Regions from separate parts of the Streptomyces sp. NPDC058664 genome, predicted to be linked through region 2. Evidence: predicted binding sites of a transcription regulator. Region 2 holds the regulator's gene; the other holds the start of a gene.
The links. Region 2 encodes HrcA, which represses chaperone genes, less so after heat shock. Its sites were predicted from a motif close to TTNGCACTCNGNNNNNCNGAGTGCNAA; they were not measured.
Positions count from the first base shown of each region.

Region 1: groES (co-chaperone GroES) is a predicted target of HrcA. The motif match lies at 8,536-8,562, and genes of this name have one in related genera.

Region 1 covers NZ_JBHXRW010000018.1:64,603-80,372, reverse strand. The annotation lists gene ACFWUY_RS16980 (carbohydrate ABC transporter permease) at 1-107, shown strand, start outside; gene ACFWUY_RS16975 (carbohydrate ABC transporter permease) at 104-958, shown strand; gene ACFWUY_RS16970 (hydroxyacid dehydrogenase) at 976-1,995, shown strand; gene ACFWUY_RS16965 (hypothetical protein) at 1,972-5,433, opposite strand; gene ACFWUY_RS16960 (ester cyclase) at 5,480-6,178, shown strand; gene groL (chaperonin GroEL) at 6,322-7,950, opposite strand; gene groES (co-chaperone GroES) at 8,082-8,390, opposite strand; partial or broken gene ACFWUY_RS16945 (DUF6234 family protein) at 8,642-8,983, shown strand; gene ACFWUY_RS16940 (hypothetical protein) at 9,165-9,419, opposite strand; gene ACFWUY_RS16935 (polysaccharide deacetylase family protein) at 9,416-10,360, opposite strand; gene ACFWUY_RS16930 (SAM-dependent methyltransferase) at 10,490-11,686, shown strand; gene ACFWUY_RS16925 (hypothetical protein) at 11,796-12,332, opposite strand; gene ACFWUY_RS16920 (RNA polymerase sigma factor) at 12,461-13,705, opposite strand; gene ACFWUY_RS16915 (YciI family protein) at 13,770-14,135, opposite strand; gene ACFWUY_RS16910 (polysaccharide deacetylase family protein) at 14,234-15,157, opposite strand; gene ACFWUY_RS16905 (hypothetical protein) at 15,227-15,466, opposite strand; gene tsaD (tRNA (adenosine(37)-N6)-threonylcarbamoyltransferase complex transferase subunit TsaD) at 15,481-15,770, opposite strand, start outside.
Region 2 covers NZ_JBHXRW010000013.1:130,196-145,965, forward strand. The annotation lists gene ACFWUY_RS13690 (nitronate monooxygenase) at 1-601, opposite strand, end outside; gene dnaJ (molecular chaperone DnaJ) at 758-1,897, opposite strand; gene hrcA (heat-inducible transcriptional repressor HrcA) at 1,898-2,917, opposite strand; gene ACFWUY_RS13705 (MBL fold metallo-hydrolase) at 3,061-3,789, shown strand; gene ACFWUY_RS13710 (DUF3097 domain-containing protein) at 3,800-4,603, shown strand; gene hemW (radical SAM family heme chaperone HemW) at 4,757-5,998, opposite strand; gene ACFWUY_RS13720 (AMP-dependent synthetase/ligase) at 6,059-7,936, opposite strand; gene lepA (translation elongation factor 4) at 8,155-10,020, opposite strand; gene rpsT (30S ribosomal protein S20) at 10,205-10,471, shown strand; gene holA (DNA polymerase III subunit delta) at 11,133-12,125, opposite strand; gene ACFWUY_RS13740 (hypothetical protein) at 12,210-12,470, shown strand; gene ACFWUY_RS13745 (YceI family protein) at 12,524-13,417, opposite strand; gene ACFWUY_RS13750 (MFS transporter) at 13,635-14,897, opposite strand; gene ACFWUY_RS13755 (winged helix-turn-helix domain-containing protein) at 14,904-15,560, opposite strand; gene ACFWUY_RS13760 (ComEC/Rec2 family competence protein) at 15,634-15,770, opposite strand, start outside.

The sequences.
Region 1 (15,770 bases), on a different contig from region 2:
ACGACTACGGGCTCGCCGCCGCCGCCTCCGTACTCCTCGCCCTGACGGCGGCGCTGCTGTCCTTCGCCGTGACACGGCTGACCGGCCGGAAGGGGAAGCGCGCGTGAGCAAGCCCCGTACCCCCTCCGTCTGGCTGTCCCAGGCCGCCGTCAACGGCGCCCTCGTCCTCGCCGTCGTCTACATGCTCTTCCCGCTCGTCTGGCTGCTCACCGCCGCCACCAAGGACGCCGGCGGCCTCCTCGCCGGAAACGCCTTCTCCTTCGAGGGCTTCGACCTGGGCGGCAACCTCACCCGGCTCGCCGAGTACAACGACGGCATCTACTTCCACTGGTACCTGAACAGCCTGCTCTACGCCGGGATCGGCGCCCTCGCCTGCTCGTTCGTCAGCGTCGCCGCCGGATACGCCTTCCACGTCTACGACTTCAAGGGCAAGGAGAAGCTCTTCGGCCTCGTCCTGGTCGGCGTGCTCGTCCCCACCACCGCGCTCGCCCTGCCGATGTACCTCCTGGCCAGCGAGGTCGGCGTCGTCAACACCTACTGGGCCGTCCTGATCCCCGTCCTCGTCAACCCCTTCGGCGTCTACCTGTCCCGGGTCTTCTGCGGCGGCTACATCCCCGACGAGGCCCTGGAGGCCGCCCGTATCGACGGGGCCGGCGAACTGCGCGTCTTCTGGTCCATCGGTCTGCGCATGGTCATGCCCGGCTTCGTGACCGTCTTCCTCTTCCAGTTCACCGCCGTCTGGAACAACTTCTTCCTCCCCCTGGTGATGCTGTCGGACCAGAAGCTGTATCCGCTGAGCCTCGGCCTGTACGCGTGGAACAGCAACGCCCACGCCGAACCCGACTACTACCCCCTCGTCGTCACCGGATCCCTGCTCGCCGTCGTCCCCCTCGTCGTCGCCTTCGTCTCCCTCCAGCGCCACTGGAAGGCCGGTCTGACGGCCGGCAGCGTCAAGTGAGGAGCTCAGGTACAACGATGCACCCGACCACTGACAACCGCCCCGCCCTCCTCCTCGCGATGGGCGAAGGCATCACCGAACGCCTGCTCACCGACGCCCACCGCACCCGCCTCGCCCGGCTCACGCGCACCGACCCGCGCCTGGTCGCCCACGACCTGACGACACCCGGCCCGCGCGTCACCGCCGCCCTCGCCGAGGCCGAGATCCTCCTCACCTGCTGGGGAGCGACCCCGCTCACCGCCGAGATCCTGGACCGCGCGCCGCGCCTGCGAGCCGTCGTCCACGCCGCCGGCTCCGTCAAGCACCACATCACCGACGCCTGCTGGGACCGCGGCCTCCGCGTCACCTCGGCCGCCGCCGCCAACGCGCTCCCCGTCGCCGAGTACACGCTCGCCGCGATCCTCCTCGCCGGGAAGCGGATCCTCGGCTCGGCCCAGCGGTACGCGGAACTCCGCGCCGACCACGCCTGGCTCACCGAATCCGCGACCTGGGGCAACTACCGCCGCACGGTCGGCATCGTCGGCGCCTCCCGCATCGGCCGCCGGGTCATCGACCTGCTGCGCCCCTTCGACATCGAGGTCCTGCTGTACGACCCGTACGTCGGCGTCCCACCGCCCGGCACCGAACTCGTCGGCCTCGACGAACTGTGCGCCCGCAGCACGGTCGTCTCCGTCCACGCGCCGCAACTCCCGGCCACGTACCGCATGATCGGCGCGGCCCAGCTCGCCGCGATGCCCGACGGAGCGACCCTGATCAACACCTCACGAGGCTCCCTGATCGACGAGGAGGCCCTCCTCCCCCACCTCCTCACCGGCCGCCTCCACGCCACCCTCGACGTCACGGACCCTGAACTCCCGCCCCCCGACTCCCCCCTCTACACCCTCCCGAACGTCCTGCTCACCCCGCACGTGGCGGGCTCCCTCGGCAACGAACTGCACCGGATGGCGGACCAGGCGATCGAGGAGATCGCGCGGTACGCGCGCGGTGAGCCCTTCGCGGAGGAGGTACGGGCGTCAGACCTCCAGCGCTCGGCATAGCCGCTCCCCCTCGGCCTCGACGAGCTCCAGAGTCTCCGGAGCCACCGCGAGGACGGCGGGCAGGGCGTCGGCCCAGGTCCCGAGACGCAGGGCGAGGGCAGCGAACCGGCGGGCCCGGACGGGATCCGGGTGCACGCGGGCGAGAGCGGCGTACGCCGCGCCGCACGGAGGGCCGAAGTGGTGCAGGTCGGCGAGGACGGTGGCGATGCGGTCGTACTCGCGGGCCCTGAACAGCTCGGCGACGAGACCGGGGAGGGCGACCCAGGCCTCGTCCGCTCCCACCGTCCTCATGTGCGCGGCCGCTTCGTCGTACGCGCCGGCGATGGCCAGAGCCTCCGCGGCGTGATGGGGCGAGGCTTCGGCCGCTTCGTGTGCGAGATGTAACGCATCGGACCGCCCCCGGCTCAGCCGGGCCCAGGCGACGGCGGACAGCAAACGCGAACCGGCCCTGGCCCCCTCGTCGGCCGGGAGCCCCAACAACCGGTGGGCTCCCTCCCGATCCCCCTCCTGAGCCAGTTGCAGCGCCATCACCGCGCGCCTCGTCTCCAGGCCGGATTCCCGGGAGAGCCGGGAGACGAGGTCCAGCGCACGGGTCCGCGCGCCCACGGCCGCGTAGGCGACGGCCGCGGCCCCGACCACGTACGTCGGCGTGGCGGAACGGCTGACCAGGTGGTCGACACGGTCGAAGGCCCCTTCGGCCGCGTAGGCCGCGACGACCTCGGAGAACAGCGGGGCGACGTGGAAGGGGCCGGACCGCCAGGCACACCGCTCCGCCTGTACGGTCTGCCCCGCGGCCAGCATCGCGGGGACGACAGTCGGCACGTCGAGTACCCAGTCGTCGCCGATGGCCCGGACGAGATACCCCGCGGTGTCCCGTCGTCCCGCGGCGCCCACGGCACGAGCGATCCCCGCCAGTTCGCCGACCAGTGCCGCGCGAGTGGGGGCGCGATGCCGCCGCTCCACTTCCGCGAGCAGCTCCCGCGCCTCGGCAACGCGGCCGACGCGGTGCAGGGCGTCCGCCAAGACGACGGAGAGCACCGGGTCCCGGGCATCGGCCACCAGGGCCCGGGCACGCTTGGCCCGCCCCTCCTCCACCAGTCGGCGCACGAGGGCGCCCAGCACCCGCACCCTGGCGGCGCCGGCCATGAGGCGGTCGGCCGGCGCCGCCGCTCTGTCCAGCTGGTCGGACGCCAACAGGGCCGAGCCGATGGCCGGCCACGCGCCGAGGTTCGCGTCCCCTGGCACGCCGGCCGTCAGGACCAAGGCCTCCTCGACCTCACCCACCGAGGCCAGCCGGCTGGCCAGTCGGCCCCGTACCTCCGCCGCGCTCGTGGTCTCCAGCCCCTCGGCCGCGGTCAGCGCGCTCTCCCGCTCGCCCCGTTTCGCCAGAACCTCCGCGAACAGGTGCGGCCCCACCCTGTCCGCGTGCTCGCGTGCCGTGTCAAAATCCCCGGCCGCCGCGAGAGCAACGGCATACTCCCGTAGAGCGAGGGAAGCGATCGGATCATCGTGGTCGAGCGCCCATCGGACGACCACCGCTCCCTTACGCAGAGCCGTCTCGGCCCGCTCCTGGTGACCCATCTCGCGTAACACGACGGAGGCGCGAAGCCAACCGGCCCAGTCCACCAGCCGAAACCCCCAGCCCATCAGCAGGTCGGACATGGCCTGGAGGACCTGCTCCGCCTCGGTCACACGGCCGCTCCGGATCAGCGCCTCGGCGGCGTCGGCCGCCGCCATGGCGCGGGTCTGCAGCTCAGGCTCCTTATCGATCAGGGCGAGTGCCCGCTCGTGCCGCCCCGACGCGCACCACACGCGAACCAGCGCGAGAAGGACCTCGGGCCGGGCGGTCCCGATCGTCGGCAACAGCCGAGCGGCACGCTCGTACACGCCGAACTCGATCCACAGCATCGCGGTGGTCTTCGCGGCCTCGTCGTACGTGTACCCCGACCGGAACGCCCTGGTCGCGACCTCCGTCTCCTCGGCCAGGGCGACGGCCCGCTCCCGTTCGCCACGCTCGAGGAGCTGCGCCGCCACCGCGCACAGCGCCTTGACCGCGGAGACTCCGCCCATACTCCGCGCCAGTGCCACCGCCCGGTCGGCCTCTCCGACCGCCGCCCATCCGGCCGCGAGCACCGGCGGTACTCCGCCGCTGCGCCGCTCCAGCTCCCCCCGGTGGAACGCCAGCCGCAGCGCCACCGCCATCAGGTCCGCCCGGTCGTCCCCGGCCTCCAGCGCGGCCTCCGCGGCCCGCACCTCCCCCAGCGCCACCGTGTCCGCGCCGGTCCTGACCAGCAGCCGCTCGTGCCGTACGACGTCCAGCGCGCTGTCCACCAGTCGGTCCACCTCGCCCGCCGCGCGCAGCATCGGGACGTACCCCTGGAGCAGATAGGCCGGGCTCTCCTCGGGCCAGCCGCGTTCCCGCCACCGCTCGGCCCAGGCGTCCAGCACGCCCTTCCACCGGGAGAGTTCCCGCTCGCCGAGCATCTCCCGGGCACCGACGGCCAGTTGCTCATGGGCCAGCAGGTAGGCGTCGCCGCGCAGCGCGAAGGTCCGCGCGAGCCCCGTACGCAGCAGGTCCCGCACCCGGTACGGGACGTCGCCGGTCAGCTCGGCGAGGTCGTCGGCGGTGAGACCACCGACCGCGGCGGTCACCAGACCCAGCAGCTCGTACGCCAGCCCTCCCGACGCGAGCAGCGACTTCAGCTCGCGCTCGGCCTCGGCGCGGATCGCCCGGGCCTCCGGGGACGGGGCCAGGGTCCGGACGATCGCCGGGTCCCGGAGCGGGTGGTGCTCAGGGACGTCCGCCGGGAGCGGAGGGTTCAGGCGTCCGGAGACGATGACGGGGAGGTCGTACGGGAGGAGGGCCGCGATCGAGCGGGCGTCGGGGCCCGTCGTCACGCCCCGGTCCTCGTCGAGGCCGTCGACGAGGAGGACCAGGCGCTCGCCGCGCGCCGCGCAGGCCTCGGCGGCGGAGGCGTACAGGCGTAACAGGTGGGCCTCCCTGGTCGCCGTCGTGAGGAGCGCGGGCAGGCCCTCGCCCGCCAGCTCCGCGAGCTGCTCCAGGACGACGTCCGTGTAGGCAGCGACGTCGTTCTGGGCGCCGAGGCGGGCGGTGACGAAGAAGGGGACGATCCGTACGCCCGGCGGCGGGTCGAGGGCGAACCAGGAGAGGAGCGCGGTCTTCCCGGCCCACGCCTCGGCGCGCCACCAGACGTACGAGGGCCCCGACTCCGCGAGGCAGAAGGCTGCCAGGTCCGCCAACTCCGCTTCACGGCCGACGAGTTCTGGCGGCGCGATCCGGCGTACCTGCTCCCGGTACGCCGAGCGGACGACCGGCGCCTGATGGTTCACGACATGGTTGCCGTCGCCGATGACGACGACGCCCGCCCCGTTCTCGACCGTGATCGGCGGCCGCCGCTCTCCCCCTGCCCGCTCCATGCGCCCAACCTAGACTGGAAGGGTCCTACCTGGGTCGGGAGGCACCATGAGCTTCGTACAAATCATCGACTGCAAGACCAGTCGGGTCGACGACCTGAACCGCCTCATGGATCAGTGGGTCGAACAGACCAGGGGCAAGCGGACCGCCACCCACAGCATCGTCGGCAAGGACCGCTCGGACGCCTCCCACATCGTGGAGATCGTCGAGTTCCCCTCCTACGACGTGGCGATGCGGAACTCGCAGCTCCCCGAGACCGACCGGATCTTCCGGGAGATGGTCGCGCTCTGTGACGAGATGCCGACCTTCACCGACCTGGACGTGGTGCGCGACGAGGCGCTGTACAAGACCAACACCCGTCGGCTCCTGGAGATGCTCGCCGGCGAGCCGGAGCTGGCGCTGCTCGACGAGGTGCTGGCCGAGGGGTACCACGACCACGATCCGGTCAACGAGCAGGACGTCATCGGCATGGACGCGGTCCGGCGCGAGGTGCGGATGTGGCGGCAGGGCTTCGACTTCGCCTTCACCGTCGACGACCAGATCGCGGAGGGCGACCGGGTCTGCACCCGCTGGAGCTGGAAGGGCTCCCACACGGGCGACTTCATGGGGCTCCAGCCCACCGGCATGGAGGTGACCATGACCGGGATGGTCATCCACCGTTTCCGGGACGACGGGAAGATCGCGGAGGGCTGGTGGCAGTACGACCTGCTGGGGCTGATGGAGCGGCTCGGCGCGGTGGAGGCGTGAGCCCTACGCGGATCCCCCCATGAGCCCCGCGTGGACCCCTACGTGAGCCCCCCGTGGATCTCTGGGAAACGCCGAGGCCCGGTGCCCCCGCGACGGGGGCACCGGGCCTCGGTGCTCGGCTGCGAGCCGATCGGTTACGAGCCTCAGTGCGAGTGGCCGTGACCGTGGCCGTGGCCGTGGTCCGCGGGCTCCTCTTCCTTCTTCTCCACCACGAGGGTCTCGGTGGTGAGGAGGAGGGAGGCGATCGAGGCGGCGTTCTCCAGGGCGGAGCGCGTCACCTTCACCGGGTCGATGACGCCGGCCTTGACCAGGTCGCCGTACTCGCCGGTGGCCGCGTTGAAGCCCTGGCCCTTGTCGAGCTCCGCCACCTTCGAGGTGATGACGTAGCCCTCGAGGCCGGCGTTCTCGGCGATCCAGCGCAGCGGCTCGACGGCGGCGCGGCGGACGACCGCGACACCCGTGGCCTCGTCGCCGGTCTTGCCGAGGTTGCCCTCGAGGACCTTGACGGCGTGGACCAGAGCGGAGCCACCACCGGAGACGATGCCCTCCTCGACCGCGGCGCGGGTCGCGGAGATGGCGTCCTCCAGACGGTGCTTCTTCTCCTTCAGCTCCACCTCGGTGGCGGCGCCGACCTTGATCACGCACACGCCGCCGGCCAGCTTCGCGAGGCGCTCCTGGAGCTTCTCGCGGTCCCAGTCGGAGTCCGTGGACTCGATCTCGGCCTTGATCTGGCCGACGCGACCGGAGATGTCCTCGGCGTTGCCGCCACCGTCGACGATGGTGGTGGCGTCCTTGGTGATGGTCACGCGGCGGGCGGTGCCGAGCACGTCCAGGCCGGCCTGGTCGAGCTTGAGGCCGACCTCCTCGGCGATGACGGTGGCACCGGTGAGGGTGGCCATGTCGCCGAGCATCGCCTTGCGGCGGTCGCCGAAGCCGGGGGCCTTGACGGCCACCGCGTTGAAGGTGCCACGGATCTTGTTCACGACCAGGGTCGACAGGGCCTCGCCCTCGACGTCCTCGGCGATGATCAGGAGCGGCTTGCTGGCGCCGGCCTGGATGACCTTCTCCAGAATCGGCAGCAGGTCCTGGATCGAGGAGATCTTGCCCTGGTTGATCAGGATGTACGGGTCGTCGAGGACGGCCTCCATACGCTCCTGGTCGGTGACCATGTACGGGGACAGGTAGCCCTTGTCGAAGGCCATGCCCTCGGTGAAGTCGAGCTCCAGACCGAAGGTGTTGGACTCCTCGACGGTGATGACACCGTCCTTGCCGACCTTGTCCATCGCCTCGGCGATGAGCTCGCCGACCTGCTGGTCCTGCGCGGAGAGCGCGGCGACGGCGGCGATGTCGGACTTGTCCTCGATCGGACGGGCGGTCGCGAGGAGCTCCTCGGAGACGGCCTTGACGGCGGCGTCGATGCCCTTCTTCAGGGCGGCCGGGGAGGCACCGGCGGCGACGTTGCGCAGACCCTCGCGGACCAGGGCCTGGGCGAGCACGGTGGCGGTGGTGGTGCCGTCACCCGCGATGTCGTTGGTCTTGGTCGCCACCTCCTTCACCAGCTGGGCGCCGAGGTTCTCGTACGGGTCGTCGATCTCGACCTCGCGGGCGATCGTGACACCGTCGTTGGTGATGGTGGGGGCGCCGAACTTCTTGTCGATGACGACGTTGCGGCCCTTGGGGCCGATCGTCACCTTCACCGTGTCGGCAAGCTTGTTGACGCCGCGCTCAAGGGCGCGACGGGCGTCTTCGTCGAACTTCAGGATCTTCGCCATGGGAGCGGTTCAGCCCTCTCGGAATCGGGTGGAACGAACCGCGCCCCGGGGCGCCTGGAAGAGGCCTCGGGGCGCAGCTCTGAGCATCTGCTTCAGTGCTCGGTACTTCGGTACTTCAGTACTTCGGTGAATTACTTCTCGACGATCGCGAGCACGTCACGGGCCGAGAGGACGAGGTACTCCTCGCCGTTGTACTTCACCTCGGTGCCGCCGTACTTGCTGTACAGCACGACATCGCCGGTCTGGACGTCGAGCGGCAGACGCTCGCCGTTCTCGAAGCGGCCCGGGCCCACGGCCAGGACGACGCCCTCCTGGGGCTTCTCCTTGGCGGTGTCCGGGATGACCAGGCCAGAGGCGGTGGTCTGCTCGGCGTCGAGCGGCTGGACCACAATGCGGTCCTCGAGCGGCTTGATGGCAACCTTGGAGCTGGTGGTCGTCACGATCCGACCTCCCCCTTCGGAGATCACGGGGTTGACTGTCTGAGGTGGCGAACCAGGTGGATCCGTCGTCGCGGGTGCCGGACCTGCCCGTCGCTGTGTTGGCACTCTCCGGTGGGGAGTGCCAGAGCCGAGACTATGACCGCGATTAGCACTCGGTCAAGCGGAGTGCCAATTCCGTGCCGCGCGGCGATTCGGTCTCGGTACGGGGAACGGCTTCCCGCACTCCACGGTTCCGTACGAGGGTTCGACCCATGACGACTTCCCGCCCCCCTGTTCGCACCGGTGCCGACATCGCGTTCGCGTGCGTACTCCTGCTCCTGGAAGGCGTGCTCGTCCTGATCGCCACCTTCGTGCTGGGCATGCGGAAGTGGGGCGAGGCGTACGGCTCGCGGCCCGGGGGGACACCGCCGATGGACTGGGTTCCGGTGCTCGTCCTCGGCGCGATCGCGGCGGGCGTGCTGCTGCTCGGCCTGTCGATGCTGCGCGGGGGCTGGACCCGGTCCGCCTGGGGCCAGTTCTTCGCGGTGGGGCTGCTCGGCCTCGCGACCCTGCTCGTCGCGAACGAGGAATGGTCGCGGTCCCACCCCGCGCCCCCGGCCCGGCGGTCTCCCCGACCCCGTCGTCCGGGGCCCGGTGCGTCTGCCGCAGCGGGGGCGGGCCCTGCGAGTGCCCGGGAGGCTGGAACGCACCCGGCGACTCGGGGGGCGGAGAGGCCGCGCCCGGCGGATCGGTGCGGCCTGCGGCTCGGGATCGGGCAGGCCGCCCCTGAACGGGTCAGGGTCGGGCAGGCCGTGGCGGCTCGGGGAGGGCGCGGCCGGCCGGCCGCTCCGCGGTCGTCGCCGTGTCCCGCGGCTCCGCCGTCCCCACCCGCTCCACCGCCTTCCGCCCGAGCCGTTCGATCGGGTCCACGGCCGAGGCGCACCCGGAGGCGGCGAGGAGCGCACCGGCCAGCACCGCGGCGGCCACCGGCCGACGCGCCCGGATCGGCCTGATCAGCCCGATCAGTCGTCGGCCCGGCTTCCCGGTCACACGTAGTCCTCGAGCTTCGCGACCGCGTACCCCTTCGCCGTGATCACGTTCATCACCCGGCGGATCATGTCGGCCATGCTCCCCTTCCAGTCGCCCTTGCCCCGGAAGTGGGTGAGCACGATGTCGCCGGGGTGCAGGTCCCGGTCCCACTCGCGCCACTCCATGCGGTCGGGGAAGGCCTCGGACGCCCACAGCGGTACGGCCTTGATCCCGCAGGACTTGGCGGCGCGCAGGGTGTTCTCGTTGTAGTTGCCGTACGGCGGGCGGAACAGCGGGGGCCGCTTGCCGAATCGTTTCTCGATGACGTCCTGCATGCCGCAGATCTCGCGCTTCTGCTGCTTGTACGAGAGTCCGGGCAGGTAGGGGTGGTTGAGGGTGTGGTTGTGCAGGGAGACCCCGCCCTCCTGCGACTTCTGCATCCGGGCGAAGTAGCCGTAGTCGTCCTTGACGACGTAGTCGCTGAGGAAGGCGCTGTAGGGGATCCGGAGTTCCTTCATCATCCGCAGCAGTTCGGGGTCCTTCTCCGCCCCGTCGTCGATCGTCAGGAAGACGACCTTCTGCTTGGTCGGCACGGTGGTGAAGACCGGCGGCAGGCCTTCGCCGTCCGTCTCGAAGCCCTTGCGGGTGGTGATCCTCGGCTTGACGGCGGGCGGGGCGGGCGCGTCGAGCGGCGGCCGGGCGAGGCCCCACCTCTTCGCGGCGAGCACACGGGCGGCGCGCTGCGCGCGGACCTTCTCGACGTACGCGTTGAGCGCGCCGGACGCGGCCTGGGCCGGGGCCTGCCGGCCGGCGGCGGGGGCCTGCTGACCGGCGGCGGGGGCCGCGGGCGCACCGGTGACCGGTTCGGGGCCGTCGGAGCAGGCCGTGGCCGTGGAGGCGAGGGCGGCGACGACGAGGGCGGCTCCGAGCACCCGGGACGGACGGTGCACACCGTGTGCCATCTGTTTGTCCTTTTGTCGTATGAGTCGTATGGCGCCGCATCCTGCCAGCGCGGACGCCCGTTCCCGGCCGCGACACCGCCGTACCGCACCCACGTCCCCCGGCCGGCCCACAGCGGCACAGGGCCCACAATGGGACGGGTGACCGACCTCGCCTCCTTCGCCCCCCTCCTCGGCCCCGAGGGACAGACCCTCCTCACCGCCCTGCGCGACTACGACCCCGCGCGGGAGCTGGCGGTGGCCTCCCGGCTGCGCCGCGACCACCCCGCCGAGCTGGTCACGGCGGCCATCGGGCAGGCACGGCTGCGGCAGCGGGCGGTGGCGAAGTTCGGCGCGGAGGACGCGTACCGGATGTACTTCACCCCGAACGGCGTCGAGCAGTCGACCCGCGCCTCGGTCGGCACCCACCGGGCGGCCCGGCTGAAGGCGCTCGGCGTCCGCAGCGTCGCCGACCTCTGCTCCGGGATCGGCGGCGACGCGATCGCCCTGGCCCGCGCCGGGATCTCCGTACTCGCCGTCGACCGCGACCCGCTGACCGCCGAGGCGGCCCGCGCCAACGCCGAGGCGCTCGGCCTCGCGGAGCTGATCGAGGTGCGGTGCGCGGACGTCACCGCCATCGACACCACCCCGTGTGACGCCGTCTTCGTCGACCCCGCGCGGCGCGGCGGGCGGGGCCGGATCTTCGACCCCGAGGCCTACTCCCCGCCGCTGTCCTGGGCGATCGAGGCGGCCCGCCGGGCCCCGCACGCGGCCCTGAAGGTGGCCCCCGGCATCCCGCACGAGGCGGTGCCCGGCGAGGCCGAGGCCGAGTGGATCTCGGACGGCGGGGACGTCAAGGAGGCGGTCCTCTGGTTCGGTACGGAGCCGGGCGCCCGCCGGGCCACGCTGCTCCCCTCGGGCGCGGCCCTCGCCGGCCGGGGCCTGCCCGACCCGGCGGTCCGCCCGGTCGGCCGCTACCTCTACGAGCCGGACGGCGCCGTCATCCGCGCGCATCTGGTCGCCGAGGTGGCGGAGGAGGTGGCCGGCGGCCTGATCGACGCGACGATCGCGTACGTCACGGCGGACGCGCTCGTCCCCACCCCGTACGCCGCCGCCTACGAGATCACCGACGAACTCCCGTTCAACCTGAAGAAGTTGAAGGCCCTGCTGCGGGAGCGCGAGGTCGGCACCCTGACGGTGAAGAAGCGCGGCTCGGCGGTGGAGCCCGAGGAGATCCGCCGCAAGGTGAAACCGAAGGGACCGAACGCGGCGACGGTCCTGCTCACGCGAGTGGCGGGCGCCCCGACGATGCTGATCGGCCACCCGGCGAGGCCCGGCGCCGGCCGCTGAGGCCCGGTGTCAGCCCCTGGGTCTCAGCGCCGGCCGCCCGTCAGGCGTATCGCGAGGCGGTAGTGGCCGACGGCCTTCGCCAGGCCCGTCAGCCCCGTGTTCCAGAGGATCAGGGCGACGCCCATGCCGTAGGCGACCATGCCGTATCCGTCGTCCCGGCTGACACCAGCCGGGACCGCGAAGCCCATCCACGGACCGAGCCCGCACATCGCGAGGGACAGCAGCGGCCAGCAGACGCTGAGGACGGGGCGCGCAGCCGGGCGTCCGTCGGACCGTGCCGGTCCAGGGCGGCCCACAGGACGAGGCGCTCCCGGACGGTCCGGTCGCGGCGCAGGCCGCGGACCACCAGCCACACGGCCGTACCGAGCACGCCGACGCCCGGGAGCGCCGTGAAGAGGCCCGTCAGCAGGACGATCGGGTCGGGTACCGGCCTGCCGAGCGAGACGAGAAGGACGCTCAACAGCCCCCAGCCCAGTCGGAGCAGGAAGAACCCGAGCAGGAACGTCACGAGCCGCCCGCCGCCGGGCAGCCGCCCGCCGAGCTCGTCGAGGGCCGACGCCCGGTCCGCGAGCCGCGCGTCCCGGTCGGGCCGGCTCCGGAGCTCGACGGGCGGAGGCGGCGGAGGCAGCGGGATGCGCGGGGACATGCCAAGCACTCCATGGGAGCGCCTCACCGGCCCGGCCGGACGTCCTCGGAGGCCCGCCCACCGGCCCGACGGACCCCCGGGGCCCTGGTGGGCGCGTCCTCACCGGCCGCCCCGCGACTCCCGCGTCCTCACCGGCCGCCCGACGACTCCCGCGCCCTCCCCAACAGCAGCGCCCGCTCGCTCTCGTTGCGGGTGAGCGCGGCCGCCCGCTCGAACTCCGCGCGGGCCTCCGCCGGTCTGCCGAGCCTGGCCAGCAGGTCGCCCCGCACGCTCGGCAGCAGGTGGTAGTGCGCCAGGGCGGGTTCCGCGGCGAGGGCGTCGACGATCGGAAGGGCCGCCGCGGGGCCCTCGGCCATCGACACGGCGACCGCGCGGTTCAGTTCGACGACCGGGGAGGGAGCGAGGAGGCCCAGCCGCCCGTAGAGCGCGGCGATGGTCGCCCAGTCGGTCTCCTCGTACGAGGCGGCCCGCGCGTGGCAGGCGGCGATGGCGGCCTGGAGGGCGTACGGCCCGTACGAGCGCCCGTCCCCGGCCCGCTCCAGGGCGGCGAACCCGCGCCGGACCATCAGCCGGTTCCAGTGCCGCCGGTCCTGCGCGGCGAGCAGCACCGGCCGTCCGCCGGGCCCGGTCCTGGCCGCCGCCCGGGAGGCCTGGAGCTCCAACAGGGCGGCCAGGCCCTGTGCTTCGCCCTCCTGCGGCACGAGGGCGGCGAGGCACCGGGCCAGTCGCAGCGCGTCCTCGCACAGGCCGGGCCGCAACAGGTCGTCGCCGGCGGTCGCCGCGTACCCCTCGTTGAAGATCAGGTAGATCACTTCGAGGACGGAACCGAGCCGGGCCGCCCGGTCCTCCCCGTACGGCACCTCGAACTCGACGCCCGCCTTCGCGAGCGTCCGCTTGGCGCGGGTGATCCGCGCCGCGACCGTCGCCTCCGGTACGAGGAAGGCGCGGGCGATCTCGTCCGTGCGGAGCCCGCCGACGAGCCGCAGGGTCAGGGCCGCCCGCGCCTCGGCCGAGAGCACCGGATGGCAGGCGGTGAAGATCAGCCGCAGCACGTCGTCGTCGATGTCGCCGGGTCCGGTGGGCTCGGGGTCGTACGACTCCTCCGTGAGCGTCCTGCCCACCTCCGCGAGCTTCCGGGCGTACGTCTCGCGCCGCCGCACGAGGTCGACGGCGCGGTGCTTGGCGGTGGCCGTCAGCCAGGCGCCAGGCCGCTCCGGGACCCCTGCCAGCGGCCACTGCTCCAGGGCGGCGACGAGCGCGTCCTGGGCGATCTCCTCGGCGATGCCGACGTCGCGGACGATCCGCGCCGCGGTGGCGACGATCCGCGCCGACTCCATCCGGAACACCGTCTCCAGTGTGCTTTCCACCGTCATGTCCCACATGACAGCACAGGGGTCGGACAGTGCGGCCGGGCCGGCCCTCCGGCATCCGTACGGGTCAGCCCTCCGGCATCTCCTCGACCTCGCGGACCTCCAGGCCGACCTTCCAGTGCGGCGGGTGGACGGCCAGGAAGCGCTTCCCCCACTCGACGGCCTCGGCCATGTCCTTGCACTGGAGCATGGCGTAGCCGCCGACGACCTCCTTGGTCTCGGTGAACGGTCCGTCGGTGTACGACAGCTTCCCGTCCGACCAGGTGATCCGGGTGGCCTCGGCGGTCGGCCTGAGCCCGGCCGTGTCCACCATGGCGCCGGCCTTGCTGATCTCCTCGAAGAGCGCGCCCATGCGCTCCTCGAAGCCGGGGTCGGCGCTCTCCATGTCGATGGTGTTCTCCTCGATCCGGACGAGGGACAGGAAGCGGGGCATGACGGCTCCTCGGGGGTGCGGTGGCGGGGCCGTTCCCCGCCTTCCACACATACGTCGAACGGGCCGGGCCCGCATCGACACCACGCCCGGGGAATTTCCTACACGTAGTCCTCGAGCCGGGCCACGGTGAAGCCCTGCTCCTGGATGCGGCGCAGCATGGTGGCCGTCATCTCCGTCATCGTCCGGCCCTTGAGCTCGGACGGGCCCCGGAAGTGGGCCAGGATGATGTCGCCGGGACGCAGCTTCCGGTCGCCGCGCTGGTACTGCATGTTCTTGATCTGCATGGACTCGCGCCACAGCACGATCGCGTCGACGCCGCACTCGCCGGCCGCCGCGCGCGTGGCCTCGTTCCAGTTGCCGTAGGGCGGGCGGAAGAGTCGCGGGGCCTGACCGTAACGGTTCTTCAGCTTCGTCTGCTGACCGCAGATCTCCCGGCGCTGGGCGTCCTGGGAGAGGGTGCGCAGGTTCGGGTGGGTGAGGGTGTGGTTGGCGAGGCCGTGGCCCTGGGCGACGAGCGGCGCGAAGTAGGCGTAGTCGGCGCGGATGGCCGAGTCGGTGAGGAACATCGTGACCGGGACCTTGAGGTCCTTCATCATCGTGACGAACTCGGGGTCCTTCTCCGCCCCGTCGTCGATCGTGATGAAGACGATCTTCTCGGTGGTGGGGATGTCGCTGATGACGGGGACCGGGCCGCCGGGCGGCCGGACGACCGGCTTGGTCGCGGGCGGGGCCGGCGGCGGCGCGAAGGGCTCGAGACCCCACTTGCGGTACGCGGCGGCGGCGCCCGCGGCCCCGGGGGCCGCGTCGGGGGCTGCGGGCGCCCCGGGCGCCTTGTCACCGGCGGCACGGTCACCGGCGGCACGGCCTCCGGTGTTCCCTCCGGCGGTCTCGTCCGCCGAGGGACCCCCCTCGTGCCCGGCCGGCGTCCTCGGGGCGTGCGCGACGGGGTCCTCCGCCGCGCAGCCGGTCACCAGGAGGGTGGCGGCGGTGAGGGCCGCCCACAGCGCGATCGTCTTCTTCACGCGTTGTGGGATGCCCGCCCGGGTCGAAAGGTTGCTCGAGTCTCGCCCGTTCCACCGATCCGGCCTCGCCTATTCCACCGATTCGAAGCGCCAGCGGTGGACCGGACGGGTGATCAGCTCCGCGTCCGGCTCCGGAAGCTCGGGCAGCTCCGCGTCGAACGACGCCGTCTCCCACCAGGTGAGGACGAGGACCCGGTCCTGGGGGGCGCGGAGGATCTCCCGGCGCACCGGCTCGTACGGGAGGACCTGGGCCCTGGCCCACTCCAGGAGCTCGGCGCCCCGGCCCTGGGCGGCCCGCGCCTCCCACATGAGCGTCACGGTGGTCACGGGTACAGGTTCTCCTTGCTGACCTCGTGCACGTGGTCGTGGTCGTGGTCGTGCGCGTGATTCCCCGGCACGTGCGGGTCCGTCACCGGAAGCGACGAGTCCGCCGACAGTTCCAGGTCGGAGGCCGGCCGGTTGCGGGCGACCATCTCGGAGCCGAGGGCCGCGACCATGGCGCCGTTGTCCGTGCACAGGCCGGGACGCGGCACCCGCAGCCGGATGCCGGCCCGCTCGCAGCGCTCCTCGGCGAGGGCCCGCAGGCGCGAGTTGGCGGCGACGCCGCCGCCGA
Region 2 (15,770 bases):
CGAGCAGCCCGGTGCCCGGGACGCCGTCGTCGGCGGGGTCGTCGCGGTACGTGCCCTGGTGTCCGCCGGCCTCGACGCCCTGGACGCAGACGGCGTCGGCGCCGGCCCGCTGGGCGGCGAGGGCCTCGTCGGCGGAGGTGACGGTGACGATCGTGAACGTACCGACGCGGGCGAAGGCGGCGAGGACCTCGGGCGCGGGGCAGCCGAAGGTGAAGGAGACGACGCGGACCGGGTCCTCCAGGAGGATGGCCAGTTTGGCGTCGTAGGCGTCGTCACGGCAGTCCTCGGTCTCGCCGAGCGGGGTGTCGTACCAGGTGGCCTCGCCGGCGAGCTGGTGGCGGTAGACCTCGACGGCGGCCGGGTCGGCGGGCCGCCCGCTCTGCGGCAGGAAGAGGTTGACGCCGAAGGGGCGTGCGGTCATACCGCGCACCTGCTTGATCTCCTGGTACAGGCCGCCGGCCGTCTTGTACCCGCCGGCCAGGAAGCCGAGCGCCCCGGCCTCGCAGACGGCTCCGGCCAGCTCGGGACAGGAGGCGCCACCCGCCATGGGGGCCTGCACGATCGGATGCCGAGAGAGATCGTTCAGTGCGGTGGTGGACATATGGGCATCGTGCCATGCCCCTGCTTCGGGGCCGAATCCGTACGTCAGGTCATGGAAGGGACGGTTCCGGAGGGCGGCGGTCGCCGGCTCCGAAAGGCGGAGGGGCGGCACCCGCACACGCGGATGCCGCCCCTCCCCCACCGAATTCCGGGCCGGTCAGGTCCGCCCGTTGAACGCGTCCTTCAGCCGCGAGAACAGCCCCTGCTGCCCCGGCTGGAACTGGCCGGTGGGCCGTTCCTCGCCGCGCAGCTTGGCCAGTTCCCGCAGGAGCCGTTCCTGCTCCGCGTCGAGCTTGCCCGGGGTCTGCACCTCGACGTGGGTGATCAGGTCGCCCCGGCCGTTGCCCCGCAGGTGGGTGACGCCACGGCCGTGCAGCGGGATCGACTGGCCGGACTGGGTGCCCGGGCGGATGTCGATCTCCTCGAGACCGTCGAGTGTCTGCAGCTGCACCTTGGTGCCGAGCGCGGCCGCCGTCATCGGGATGGTGACCGTGCAGTGCAGGTCGTCGCCGCGCCGCTGGAACGTGTCGTGCGGGGTCTCGTGGATCTCGACGTACAGGTCGCCGGCGGGCCCGCCGCCGGGGCCGACCTCGCCCTCGCCCGCGAGCTGGATCCGGGTGCCGTTGTCGACACCGGCCGGGATCTTGACGGTGAGCGTGCGACGGGACCGGACCCGGCCGTCGCCCGCGCACTCGGGGCACGGGGTCGGGACGACGGTGCCGAAGCCCTGGCACTGCGGGCAGGGGCGGGAGGTCATGACCTGGCCGAGGAAGGACCGGGTGACCTGGGAGACCTCGCCGCGGCCGCGGCACATGTCACAGGTCTGCGCGGAGGTGCCGGGAGCGGCGCCCTCGCCCGAGCAGGTCGTGCAGACGACGGCCGTGTCGACCTGGATGTCCTTGGTGGTGCCGAAGGCCGCCTCGTTGAGGTCGATCTCCAGACGGATCATGGCGTCCTGGCCGCGGCGGGTCCGCGAGCGCGGGCCGCGCTGCGAGGCCGTGCCGAAGAAGGCGTCCATGATGTCGGAGAAGTTGCCGAAGCCACCGGCTCCGAAGCCGCCCGCGCCGCCTCCGCCGGAGGCCGACAGCGGGTCGCCGCCCAGGTCGTAGACCTGCTTCTTCTGCGGGTCCGAGAGGACCTCGTAGGCGGCGTTGATCTCCTTGAAGCGTTCCTGCGTCTTCGGATCGGGATTGACGTCCGGGTGCAGCTCGCGGGCGAGCCTCCGGAAAGCCTTCTTGATCTCGTCCTGGGACGCGTCGCGGCGCACGCCGAGTACGGCGTAGTAGTCCGTGGCCACTTACGACTCCGCCAGGATCTGTCCGACGTAACGTGCCACTGCGCGTACCGCTCCCATCGTTCCGGGGTAGTCCATGCGGGTCGGTCCGACCACGCCGAGTTTGGCGACTGCCTCGCCGCCCGAACCGTAGCCGACCGAGACGACGGACGTGGAGCTCAGCCCCTCGTGGGCGTTCTCGTGCCCGATGCGTACGGTCATGCCCGATTCCTTGGCCTCGCCCAGCAGCTTGAGGAGCACGACCTGCTCCTCCAGAGCTTCGAGGACGGGCCTGATCATCAGGGGGAAGTCGTGTCCGAAGCGGGTGAGATTGGCGGTGCCGCCGATCATCAGCCGCTCCTCGTGCTCCTCGACCAGGGATTCGAGGAGGGTCGCGAGCACGGTCGAGACCGTGGCGCGGTCCTCGGGCTCCTCGAAGGACTCGGGGAGGTCCTGCACCAGCTGCGGCACGTCGGCGAACCTGCGGCCGACGACCCGGCTGTTGAGCCGGGCCCGCAGATCGGCGAGCGAGGTCTCGCCGAAGGGCCCGGGGCAGTCGATGAGGCGCTGCTCGACGCGGCCGGTGTCCGTGATGAGCACCAGCATCAGGCGGGCGGGTGCCAGCGAGAGCAGCTCCACGTGCCGGACGGTCGAACGGGTCAGCGAGGGGTACTGGACGACGGCGACCTGACGGGTCAGCTGCGCGAGCAGCCGGACCGTGCGGCCGACGACGTCGTCGAGGTCGACCGCGCCGTCGAGGAAGTTGTGGATGGCCCGGCGCTCGGGCGTCGACAGCGGCTTGACGCCGGCGAGCCGGTCGACGAAGAGCCGGTAGCCCTTGTCGGTCGGGATGCGGCCGGCGCTGGTGTGGGGCTGGGCGATGAAGCCCTCTTCCTCCAGGACGGCCATGTCGTTGCGCACGGTGGCGGGCGAGACGCCGAGCTTGTGGCGTTCGGTGAGCGCCTTGGAGCCGACGGGCTCCTCCGTCCCGACGTAGTCCTGGACGATGGCGCGCAGAACCTCGAGTCTGCGTTCGCTGAGCATCGTGCGCACCTCCAGCTGTCGTCGTTCCGGTTGCTCCGGTTTTGGCACTCACCCTGTCCGAGTGCCAGCGATCCCCCGCCAGTGTACGGCGGCGGGCGACGCTCCTGGCAAGGAGGCGGCGCCCCACCGGTTAGCGTCGCCCCATGGACGTGGATTGGGAAGCGTACGGATGGGAGCGGCTCTCGGACGGGGTGGGCCGGCGACGGCTGCCCCACTGGGACGCCACGGTGGGACTGGTACTGGGCGAACGGGCGGCGCTGCTGTACGACACGGGCTCGTCGCTCGCCGAGGGCACCGAGCTGCGGACACAGGTGGCGGAGCTCACGGGCGGCCGGAGAGTGACGCACATCGCACTCAGCCATCCCCATTTCGACCACGTGCTGGGCACGGCGGCCTTCGCGGGCGCGGAGGTCTTCGGCGCGGTCGGCTCGGACGAGCTGCTCGGCCGGGCGCGGGACCGGGAGGAGCTGCGCGAGGACGCGGTACGGCAGGGCCTCGACGGGACGGCGGCCGCGGAGGCCGTGGACGTCCTGGTGGCCCCGCGGCACGTGGTCTCCGGCGAGTGGACGCTCGACCTGGGCGGCCGGCAGGTCCTCCTGGCGAACGTCGGGCCCGGTCACACGCGCCACGACCTGGTGCTCCTGGTGCCGGGAGAGCGGGAGGTGGTCTTCTGCGGCGACCTGGTGGAGGAGTCGGGCGAGCCGCAGGCGGGCCCGGACGCGATCCCCTCGCGCTGGCCGGACGCCCTGGACCGGCTGCTGCGGCTCGGCGGCGAGGAGGCGGTGTACGTGCCGGGGCACGGGGCGGTGGTGGACGCCGCGTTCGTGCGGGCACAGCGCGATGAACTGGCACACCGCTTCCACGTCGCCTAACGTCACCGAAATGCGCAGCTACGACCCGGACCTGACGCCCTCTTGGAAGAGGCCGAAGCCCGTCCCGGAGATCCCGGCCGACCGTGACCTCGTCGTCGAGGAGGTCACGACGGGCTTCTGCGGGGCGGTGATCCGCTGCGAGGCGGGCACGGTGACCCTGGAGGACCGCTTCGGCAAACACCGGGTCTTCCCGATGGAACCGCGCGGCTTCCTCCTGGAGGGCCGGGTGGTGACCCTGGTGCGACCGGTCTCCGCTCCCGCCCGCCCCACCCGTACGGCCTCGGGCTCGGTCGCCGTGCCGGGCGCACGCGCGCGCGTGGCACGGGCGGGCCGGATCTACGTGGAGGGCCGCCACGACGCCGAACTCGTGGAGCGGGTCTGGGGCGACGACCTGCGCATCGAGGGCGTGGTCGTGGAGTACCTGGAGGGCATCGACGACCTGCCGTCGATCGTCGCTGAGTTCGGCCCGGCGCCGGACGCCCGTCTGGGGGTCCTGGTGGACCACCTGGTGCCGGGTTCGAAGGAGTCGAGGATCGCCGCCCGGGTGACCTCCCCGGACGTGCTGGTCGTGGGACACCCGTACATCGACGTCTGGGAGGCGGTGAAGCCGTCGTCCCTCGGCATCCCGGCATGGCCGGCGATCCCGCGCGGCCAGGACTGGAAGACGGGCGTGTGCCGCGCCCTGGGCTGGCCTCACGACAACACGGGCGCGGCCTGGCAGCACATCCTGTCGAGGGTCACCTCGTACAAGGACCTGGAACCGGCCCTCCTGGGCCGAGTGGAAGAACTGATCGACTTCGTGACGGCGCCGTAAGCGCCCCCACCCTGTTGTGGCAGCTCGTCCCGATGGGCCCGTTGTGGGCAATCGTCCCGCAGGGCGTGGGGGTCCCCCCGGACGGAGTCTGGGGGAGGGTGGGCACGACGGGACGGTGCCCTGTCGGGCGCCTCCGCTCCCCGCGCCCGAACCTCAGTCCACCAGATCCCGCACCACCGCGTCGGCGAGCAGCCGCCCCCGCAGGGTCAGGACCGCGCGCCCGGCCTCGTACGGCTCAGGCGCGAGAAGCCCGTCCGCCAGCGCCCGCGCGGCAGCCGCGAGCCCCTGCGGCCGCAGCAGCGACAGCTCGACACCCTCCCGAAGCCGCAGTTCGAGCAGCACCCGCTCCACCCGCCGGTCCTCCTCGGAGAGCAGCTCCCGCCCGGCGCCGGGCGACTTGCCACCGGCGAGGGCCGCGGCGTACGCGCCGGGGTGCTTCACGTTCCACCACCGCACCCCGCCCACGTGGCTGTGGGCCCCCGGCCCCGCGCCCCACCAGTCCGCGCCGCGCCAGTACAGCTCGTTGTGGAGGCAGCGCCCGGCCTCCGAGGTGGCCCAGTTGGACACCTCGTACCACTCGAATCCGGCCTCGGCGAGAACGGAGTCCGCGATCAGGTACCGGTCGGCGTGCACGTCGTCGTCGGTCATCGGCACCTCGCCGCGCCGGATGCGGCGGGCGAGCTGCGTGCCCTCCTCGACGATCAGGGCGTACGCGCTGACGTGGTCGGGACCGGCGCCGATCGCCGCGTCGAGCGAGGCCCGCCAGTCGTCGTCGGTCTCCCCGGGCGTCCCGTAGATCAGGTCCAGGTTCACGTGGTCGAAGCCGGCGGCCCGCGCCTCCGCGACGCACGCCTCGGGCCGCCCCGGCGTGTGCGTGCGGTCGAGGATCTTCAGGACGTGCTGCTTGGCGCTCTGCATGCCGAAGGAGATCCGGTTGAAGCCGCCGGCCCGCAGCTCCTCCAGATACGCGGGGGTCACGGACTCCGGATTCGCCTCGGTGGTCACCTCGGCGTCGTCCGCGAGCCCGAACTCGTCCCTGACGGCTCCCAGCATCCGTACGAGGTCACCGGCGGCGAGCAGCGTGGGCGTACCACCGCCGACGAAGACGGTCCGCACCGGCCTGGGGTCGTCCCCGAGCACCTTGCGGGCGAGCCGGATCTCCTCGGTGACCTGCTCGGCGTAGTTGTCCCGGGAGGCCAGGACGCCGCCGGTGCCGCGCAGCTCGCTCGCCGTGTAGGTGTTGAAGTCGCAGTAGCCGCAGCGCGTGGCGCAGTACGGCACGTGCAGGTAGAACCCGAGGGGTCGCTCCCCTGCCCCTTCCAGGGCGTGCGGGGGCAGCGCCCCGTCGTCGGGAACGGTCTCACCATCGGGCAGTACGGAAGGCATGAGCCCCATTGTCCCGTACTGCCCGGGGTGAACGTCCGGCCTGTGGACAACCTCTCCACAGGGGCGAGGTCAGGACTCCCTGGACCCCGCGTACATCTCCTCGATGAGGTCCTTGTACTCGCGCTCCACCACCGGCCGCTTCAGCTTCAGCGACGGGGTCAGCTCGCCGTGCTCGATGTCGAGGTCGCGGGGCAGCAGGCGGAACTTCTTGATCGTCTGCCAGCGCTGGAGGCCCTCGTTGAGGCGGTCGACGTAGCCCTGGATCATCGTCACGGTCTGCGGGGCCGCGACGATCTCGGCGTACGACTTGCCCGCGAGGCCGTGCTCGGCGGCCCAGCCGAGGAGGGAGGGCTCGTCGAGGGCGATCAGCGCGGTGCAGAAGTTCCGGTCGGCGCCGTGGACGAGGATGTTGGAGACGAACGGGCAGACGGCCTTGAACTGGCCCTCGACCTCGGCCGGCGCGATGTACTTGCCGCCGGACGTCTTGATCAGGTCCTTCTTGCGGTCGGTGATCCGCAGGTAGCCGTCGGCGGACAGCTCGCCGATGTCACCGGTGTGGAACCAGCCGTCGGACTCCAGGACCTCGGCCGTCTTCTCGGGCAGGCCGTGGTAGCCCTCCATGATGCCGGGGCCGCGCAGCAGGATCTCGCCGTCGTCGGCGATCCGGACCTCGGTGCCGGGGAGCGGCTTGCCGACGGTGCCGGTGCGGTAGGCCTCGCCCGGGTTGACGAAGGAGGCGGCGGAGGACTCGGTGAGTCCGTACCCCTCCAGGATGTGGATGCCCGCGCCGGCGAAGAAGTAGCCGATCTCGGGGGCGAGCGCGGCGGATCCGGAGATGCACGCGCGCAGGTTGCCGCCGAAGGCGTCACGGATCTTGGCGTAGACGAGGGCGTCGGCGACCTTGTGCTTGGCGGTGAGGCCGAAGGGCGCGGAGGCGGTACCGGTGCGGCGGAAGTTGTCCTGGGTCGCCTTGGCGTACGCGCGGGATACGCCGGCCGCCCACTGGAAGATCTTGTACTTGGCTCCGCCGGCGGCGCGGGCCTTGGCCGCGACGCCGTTGTAGACCTTCTCGAAGATGCGGGGGACGGCGGCCATGTAGGTCGGCTGGACCACCGGCAGGTTCTCGATGATCTTGTCGACGCGGCCGTCGACGGCGGTGACGTGCCCGACCTCGATCTGTCCCGAGGTGAGGACCTTGCCGAAGACGTGTGCGAGCGGCAGCCACAGGTACTGGACGTCGTCCTGGGTGACGAGACCCGTGGCGGCGATGGCCTTCGCCATGTACGACCAGTTGTCGTGCGGGAGGCGGACGCCCTTGGGGCGGCCCGTGGTGCCCGAGGTGTAGATGAGGGTCGCGAGCTGGGTGGGGGTGATCGCCGCGACCCGCTCCTTGACGGCCTCGGGGTGCTTCTCCAGGTACGCCTTGCCGCGCGCCTCGAGCTCGGCGAGGGAGAGGACGAACTCACCGTCGCTCTCCACGCCCGTGGCGTCGATGACGACCACGTGGTGGAGGTTCGGCAGGTCGGCGCGGCGCTCCACGGCCTTGGCGAGCTGGACCGCGTCCTCGGCGATGAGGACCTTCGACTCGGAGTCGGAGAGGATGAACGCCGACTCCTCGGCGTTGGTCTGCGGGTAGACCGTGGTGGTCGCGGCGCCCGCGCACATGACGCCGAGGTCGGCGAGGATCCACTCGACTCGGGTGGCGGAGGCGAGGGCGACCCGTTCCTCGGACTGGACGCCGAGGTCGACGAGGCCGGCGGCGATCGCGTAGACCCGTTCGGCGGCCTGGCCCCAGCTGAGCGACTTCCAGTCGTCCGGACCGGCGCCGGAGGCGGCGGGCACCGGATAGCGGTAGGCCTCCGCGTCCGGAGTCCGCTCGACGCGCTCAAGGAAGAGGGTCGCCACGGAGGGCGGCCGGTTCTCGATCTGGGTCTGTGTGTCGCTCACGACGTCCTCCGGGCGGCGGCGGTGCCTGCTGGTGGTTCGTAACTAACTGGCGAGTAACCTTCGAGCCGGGATCAGACTAAAGCGCGGAGGACCGGCGCGTAAGGGCCTGCAGGACGTCGTTTCACGTCGCTTCAATAACGAACGAACCCGCGTACCGATGCGGAACGGGCCCGCGCGCACTCGGCACGTGGACCCGTTCCTGACCGTTTCCGCGGCGGCTACTTCTTCTTGCCGGAGGACTCGTCGCTCGACAGGACGGCGATGAAGGCCTCCTGCGGCACCTCCACCGAACCGACCATCTTCATGCGCTTCTTGCCTTCCTTCTGCTTCTCCAGCAGCTTCCGCTTACGGGAGATGTCACCGCCGTAGCACTTGGCGAGGACGTCCTTGCGGATGGCGCGGATGGTCTCGCGGGCGATGACCCGGGAGCCGATCGCGGCCTGGATCGGCACCTCGAAGGCCTGCCGCGGGATGAGCTCGCGCAGCTTCGCGACGAGCCGCACACCGTAGGCGTACGCGGCGTCCTTGTGGGTGACGGCGGAGAACGCGTCGACCTTGTCGCCGTGCAGCAGGATGTCGACCTTGACCAGGCTGGAGGCCTGCTCGCCGGTGGGCTCGTAGTCGAGCGAGGCGTAACCGCGCGTCTTGGACTTCAGCTGGTCGAAGAAGTCGAAGACGATCTCGGCGAGGGGCAGGGTGTAGCGGATCTCGACCCGGTCCTCGGAGAGGTAGTCCATGCCGATCAGCGTGCCGCGACGGGTCTGGCAGAGCTCCATGATCGCGCCGATGAACTCGCTCGGGGCGAGGATCGTGGCGCGTACGACGGGCTCGTACACGTCGTTGATCTTGCCCTCGGGGAACTCGCTCGGGTTCGTGACCGTGTGCTCGCTGCCGTCCTCCATGACCACGCGGTAGACCACGTTGGGGGCGGTGGCGATCAGGTCGAGCCCGAACTCGCGCTCGAGCCGCTCACGGATGACGTCGAGGTGGAGCAGGCCGAGGAAGCCGACGCGGAAGCCGAAGCCGAGGGCCGCGGAGGTCTCCGGCTCGTAGACGAGGGCGGCGTCGTTGAGCTGGAGCTTGTCGAGGGCCTCGCGGAGGTCCGGGTACTCGGAGCCGTCCAGCGGGTAGAGGCCCGAGAACACCATGGGCTTCGGGTCCTTGTAGCCGCCGAGCGCCTCGGTCGCGCCCTTGTTCAGGGAGGTGATCGTGTCACCGACCTTGGACTGGCGGACGTCCTTCACGCCGGTGATGATGTAGCCCACCTCGCCGACGCCGATGCCGTCGGCAGGCGTCATCTCGGGAGACGAGACACCGATCTCGAGCAGCTCGTGGGTGGCGCCCGTCGACATCATCTTGATGCGCTCACGCTTGTTGAGCTGGCCGTCGACCACACGGACGTACGTCACCACACCCCGGTACGAGTCGTACACGGAGTCGAAGATCATCGCGCGGGCGGGGGCGTCGGCGACACCGACGGGCGCGGGAACGTCACGGACGACCCGGTCCAGCAGGGCGTCGACGCCGACGCCGGTCTTCGCGGAGACCTTGAGCACGTCCTCGGGCTGGCAGCCGATGAGGTTGGCGAGCTCCTCGGAGAACTTCTCCGGCTGGGCGGCCGGCAGGTCGATCTTGTTCAGTACGGGAACGATGGTGAGGTCGTTCTCCATCGCCAGGTACAGGTTGGCCAGGGTCTGCGCCTCGATGCCCTGGGCCGCGTCGACCAGCAGGACCGTGCCCTCGCAGGCCGCCAGGGAACGCGAGACCTCGTACGTGAAGTCGACGTGCCCGGGCGTATCGATCATGTTCAGGATGTGCGTCCTGCCCTGATCCGGCCCCTCGTTCGGCGCCCACGGCAGCCGGACCGCCTGGGACTTGATCGTGATGCCCCGCTCCCGCTCGATGTCCATGCGGTCGAGATACTGGGCACGCATCTGCCGCTGGTCGACCACACCGGTCAGCTGGAGCATCCGGTCGGCGAGCGTGGACTTGCCGTGGTCGATGTGCGCGATGATGCAGAAGTTGCGGATCAGAGCCGGGTCGGTACGGCTCGGCTCGGGCACGTTGGTAGGAGTCGCGGGCACGCAGGGTCTCGTCTCGGGGCGATGTCGGATCGATACGTAGGCTCCATGGTCCCATGCCCGTCGCCCTGCGCCCGGTTTGGGCGGCCCGGAGGGTGACTGATACTGTGGACAGCTGTGTCTCGTGTGCCCTCTCAGCCGCGAGTCGCACTCCAGAAGGAACATCGAACCTGTAAAGGCTCTTTTCGTGGCGAACATCAAGTCCCAGATCAAGCGGAACAAGACGAACGAGAAGGCGCGCCTGCGCAACAAGGCCGTCAAGTCGTCCCTCAAGACCGCGATCCGCAAGGCCCGTGAGGCTGTCGCCGCCGGCGACTTCGAGAAGGCCACCGTTGCCACTCGTGCCGCCTCGCGTCAGCTCGACAAGGCTGTCTCGAAGGGTGTCATCCACAAGAACGCCGCCGCCAACAAGAAGTCGGCGCTGGCCATCAAGGTTGCCGCTCTCCAGGGCTGAGCTCTGATGTGATCGGCCGTACGGGACCCAGCGGGCCCTCTCTCCCGCTCCCGCCCGGCCACCCAGGACTCGCACGCGGACGCGTTCGCCACGCGGGTGCGAGCCCACCCTGTCTGTACGTCGAAGGCCCCGTCACCTCCTTCCCCAGGAGCTGCCGGGGCCTTCGCCGTACCACCGACGAACGCCACCCCGACGACACGGCTCCCGCGACGGAGACCCACCGGAGCACCGCAGCCCCTACTGCCGGAGCGCCCGGACCGAAGCCGCGTGGCACCGGCCTCCCGCCGGCACGAGCCGAAGGCCCATGGCACCGGGACCCTAGCGGCACGAAGCTGCTGCTCAGCCCCGGGTTCCTAACGGCGCAAAGCCGCCGCTGCCTTTCGGGAGCCCGAGACCCTAGCGGCGCGAAGCCGCCGCTCAGCTCCGGGACCCTAGCGGCGCGAAGCTGCCGCCCAGCTCTGGGACCCTAGCGGCGCGAAGCTGCCGCCCAGCTCCGGGGCCCTCGCGCCACGAAGCCGCCGCCCACCAGCTCCGGGGTCCTCACGGCGCGAAGCCGCCGCTGCCTTTCGGGGGTCCGGAGGCGCGGCCCCCGGGAAGGAACCTCAACCCCCGCCCGCCCCCGGCGGGGTTTCGGGAAGGGGCGGGGTGGGGGAGATCCCCGTCACTCCCCGCGCCGCATCCTCGCCGCCCGCGCCACCGCGACCACCGCCTTCTCCACGGCGTACTCCGGATCGTCCCCTCCGCCCTTCACCCCCGCGTCCGCCTCCGCGATCGCCCGCAGCGCCATCGACACCCCGTCCGGTGTCCAGCCCCGCATCTGCTGCCGCACGCGGTCGATCTTCCACGGCGGCATGCCGAGCTCCCGCGCCAGGTCGGCGGGCCGGCCGCCCCGCGCCGACGACAGCTTGCCGATCGCCCGTACGCCCTGCGCGAGCGCGCTGGTGACGAGCAGCGGCGCGACCCCGGTCGAGAGCGACCAGCGCAGGGCCTCGAGCGCCTCGGCCGCCCGCCCCTCGACCGCGCGGTCCGCGATGTTGAAGGAGGAGGCCTCGGCGCGGCCCGTGTAGTACCGCCCGACGATGGCCTCGTCGATCGTCCCGTCCACGTCGGACGTGAGCTGCGCGACCGCGGACGCGAGCTCCCGCAGATCGCTGCCGATCGAGTCCACGAGCGCCTGGCAGGCCTCCGGCGTGGCCGCGCGCCCGAGGGTGCGGAACTCCTGCCGCACGAACGTCAGCCGCTCCGCCGGCTTCGTCGTCTTCGGGCAGGCCACCTCCCGCGCCCCCGCCTTGCGCGCGGCGTCGAGCAGGCCCTTGCCCTTGGCCCCGCCCGCGTGGAGCAGGACGAGCGAGATGTCCTCGACCGGGTCGTCGAGGTAGGCCTTGACGTCCTTGATCGTGTCGGCGGAGAGATCCTGCGCGTTCCGCACGACGAGCACCTTGCGCTCGGCGAAGAGCGAGGGACTGGTGAGCTCGGCCAGCGAGCCGGGCTGGAGCTGCTCGGGTGCGAGGTCGCGCACGTCCGTGTCGGCGTCGGCGGCGCGGGCGGCCCGCACCACCTCCTGGACGACGCGGTCGAGGAGCAGGTCCTCCTGGCCCACGGCGAGCGTCACGGGGCCGAGGAGGTCGTCGGGGGAAGTCTTTCTGGTGGCCATCGCGATCCAGCATCCCACGGGCCACTGACAGCCAAGGGCCGCCGACGGTCACGGGCCGCCGACAGTCACAAGTCACTGACGGCGATGCCCGAGAATGGCGGGGTGAGTGAACGACATGTACTGGTACTCCCCGACCGCGACGCCGCCGAGGAGCTCGCGGGCGAGCTCCCGGACCGTTTCGGCGTCGCCGAGGAACCGCAGCTCGTACGGGACGCCCTGGCCGGGGAGGACGACGCCGAGGACGCCCAGTGGCTGGTGGTCGTCGAGGACCCGCAGGGCCGCCTGGACCCGGCGGCGCTCGACGGGCTGGCCGCCGAGTACGAGGGCTGGCTGGAGGCCCCGTAACGCGCCCGTCGGCAACCTGCCTGCCGACAGCCCACCCGTCGGCGACCCGGCCGTCAGCTCCGCGCCGCCGCCTTGGGGACGATCTGGACGTCGAGGTCGATGCTGATGCTGGATCCGACGGCCGCGATGCCCCGCGCGAGGAGCGTCTGCCAGGTGAGGGTGAAGTCCTCCCGGTGCAGCTCGGTGGTGGCCCGGCAGGCGCACCGGGTCTCGCCTTCGAGACCGCTCCCGATGCCCAGGTACTGGGTGTCGAGCGTCACCGTGCGGCTCACACCGTGCAGGGTGAGCGCCCCGGTGACGGCCCAGCGGCTGCCGCCCTTGTGCGTGAAGCGCTCGCTGAAGAACTCCAGCGTCGGGTAGGCGCCGACGTCGAGGAAGTCGCCGGAGCGCAGGTGGTCGTCGCGCATCTGGACGCCGGTGTCGATGGAGGCCGCGTCGATGACGACGTGCATCGCCGACCGCTCCATCCGGTCGCCGATCCGCACCGCGCCGGCGAAGCCGTTGAACCGGCCGTGGATCCGGGCGAGGCCGATGTGGCGTGCCGTGAATCCGATCTGCGAGTGCGCGGGGTCGATCTCCCACTCGCCGGGCTCGGGGAGCTGGGGCTGAGGTGCGACGTCGAGCAGGACGTCACCGAGACCCGTGTGACCGCCCTCCGTGACGACAGCGGTGCCGTGGTGCGGTGTGTAGCCCTCGGCGGTGACGGCGAGCCGGTATTCGCCCGCCGGCACGGTCGCCAGCGCCGTGCCGTACGGGTCGGTCTCCCCGGCGAGCACCTTGCGCCCGGCGGCGTCACTGACGACGTACTCGGCCTGCCGGACCGGTTCGTGCACGGGGTCGAGCACCCGGCAGCTCAGCACCCCCGCCGTCGCGGGAACGGCGATTCCGGCGAGCGGACCGCCGCGCGCGGCGCCCGCCCCACGCTTCCCGAAGAGACGATCGAACATTCTTCACGCACCCCGTACGACTAGTTCACCATGCAACTAAGTCGTATTCGATCACCGAGGGGGCGTTCGAGGCAAACCGGGCAAGTGGCCGCAAGTGCTCGGCAAGTGTTACCGAGGGTTCGAATCGGAAATTCCGCTTCACCCGGCGGGCAGGGCGCCGAGCTCGACACCGAACAGGTCCCGGTACGCGCTCCGCGCCTCGCGTCAGACCCCTCCCCTATCCGACGGGCGCCGACTCCCCTTCCCTCGTGGGCAGTTCCCGCATGCGCGGCAGCGGGGAGGGCAGCACCCACAGCACGGCGAGCACAGCGCCCACGGTGGCGATCCACAGAGTCGGACGCAGCCCGATCGCGGTGCCGAGCAGGCCGCCGACGAGCGCGCCGATCGGCCGGAAGCCGTGGTTGAGCGTCCGGAACGCACCCATGACCCGGGCCCGTACCGCATCCGGTATCAGCGCCATCTGGAACGACCCCGCCGCGATGTCCACGATCATCACGCCCACACAGGACAGGAACTCCGCCAGGAACATCACGAAGACCACCAGCGGCAGCGGACCTTCGGCGAGGGGGATCAGGAGCAGGGGCAGCGTGAATCCGAGGAAGCCGGCGACGAGCGAGCCCCCGATGCCGATCCGGCGGACGACGGCCCCGCCGAGCACCGCTCCGAGGAGGCCGCCCACGGCTCCGGCCCCGAGTATCAGCCCGAGCAGGCCCGCGCCGATGCCGAGTTCGGTGGTCACGTAGAGCACGAAAAGGGTGTGGAACATGTAGTTGAAGAACTGGACGGTGCCGGAGGCGGCGAACAGCGCGCGCATCGACCGGTCCCGGAGCACCCAGCGCAGACCCTCGGTGAAGTGGCCCTTGGCCACGGGGGCCGGCGAGGGTTCGACCGGCTTGATCCGGGCCAGGTACCCGGCCGACACCAGATAGGTGAGGGCGTCCGCGAGCAGGGCGAAGGGGGCGGTGAGGAACTGCACGAGGAGGCCGCCGATCCCGGGCCCCGCCAGCCAGGCCGTCGAACGGCTGCCGTTGACCAGGGCGTTCGCCTGTACGTAGCTCTCGGTGGGGACGAGTGCCACGAAGAGCGTGGTGTTGCAGACCTCGAAGAGCACGGTGAGCGCGCCGAGCCCGAAGGCCACCACGTACAGCTGGGTGAGGGTCAGCGCGTCGAGGGCGTAGGCCACGGGGAGGGTCAGCACCAGCGCCGCCCGTCCGAGGTCGGCCGCGATCATGGCGCGTCTGCGGCTTGACTGCCGGTCGGCCCAGGCGCCGAGTGGCAGGTTGAGCAGGAGGGCGGGCAGGAGTTCGGCGGCCTTGAGCCAGCCCATCGCCGCGGCGTCGGCACCGAGGACCAGGACGGCCGCGAGCGGGATCGCCATCAGCGATATCTGGTCCCCGGCGAGGGAGATGGTCTGCCCGGTCCAGTAACGGCGGAAGGACCGCTCGCGCAGCAGCGCCGGTACGCGTTCCACGAGAGTCACGTCTCTCTACTCCTCTTCGCTCGCGGGAAGGTCCTGCGGGGCGTCCCGGGTGGTGCCCCGGGGGACGTCCTGGTCCAGATAGGCGATCCGCAGGACGGTGACGGGCCGGGCGCCCTCCGGTCGGAGGGACGGGTCGGACGTGCGCGCCTCGTAGGGCCGGAGCAGCGCGCCGATCCGCTCGCCGATGCCGGCCAGCTCCTCGGGGGTGAGGTGGAGCAGGGAGTCGCCGAACTCCTCCGCCTCCCGCCACTCCTTCGGCAGCCGGTGCCGGTTCTCCATGGCCCGGGTGACCCGCTCGAAGTACCGCTCGGCGACGGCGACGCTCAGCGCGTCGGCCGCCTCCGCGACCGTCGCGTCCTCGCTGTGCTCCGGCCACTCCGTGTACCGGGCCGTGGCCCGCCAGGGCTTCTCCCGCCCCCGGCCGCCCGGCGCCTCCTCGACCAGCCCGTACTTGGCGAGTATCCGCAGGTGATAGGAGCAGCTGGCCACGGACTCCCCGGTCAGCTCGGCGGCCCGGGTGGCGGTGAAGGGCCCGCTGCCGCGCAGCAGGCCCACCAGGGACATGCGCAGGGGGTGGGCGTAGGCCCGCAGGGCTCGCGGATCGGTGAGTCGGATGCTGCGGGGCTGCTCGCCCCCGGACTGTGGATCGCTGATCTCAGGCACAATGAAAAGATATCTTTAGAAAGATTTCTCTACAAGCGTTTCCCCTCGCCCTCACCGTCGCCCCGCCACGCCCTCACACTCCCCTCGGTACGGCCACCAGTCCGGCCCCCGCCCCCGTCACCGCGATCGCCCCGTCCCGATCGGTCCTCAGGACGCGGGCCCCGCCGCCCCGCAACGCCTCCACCGTCCGGGGCGAGGGGTGCCCGTACG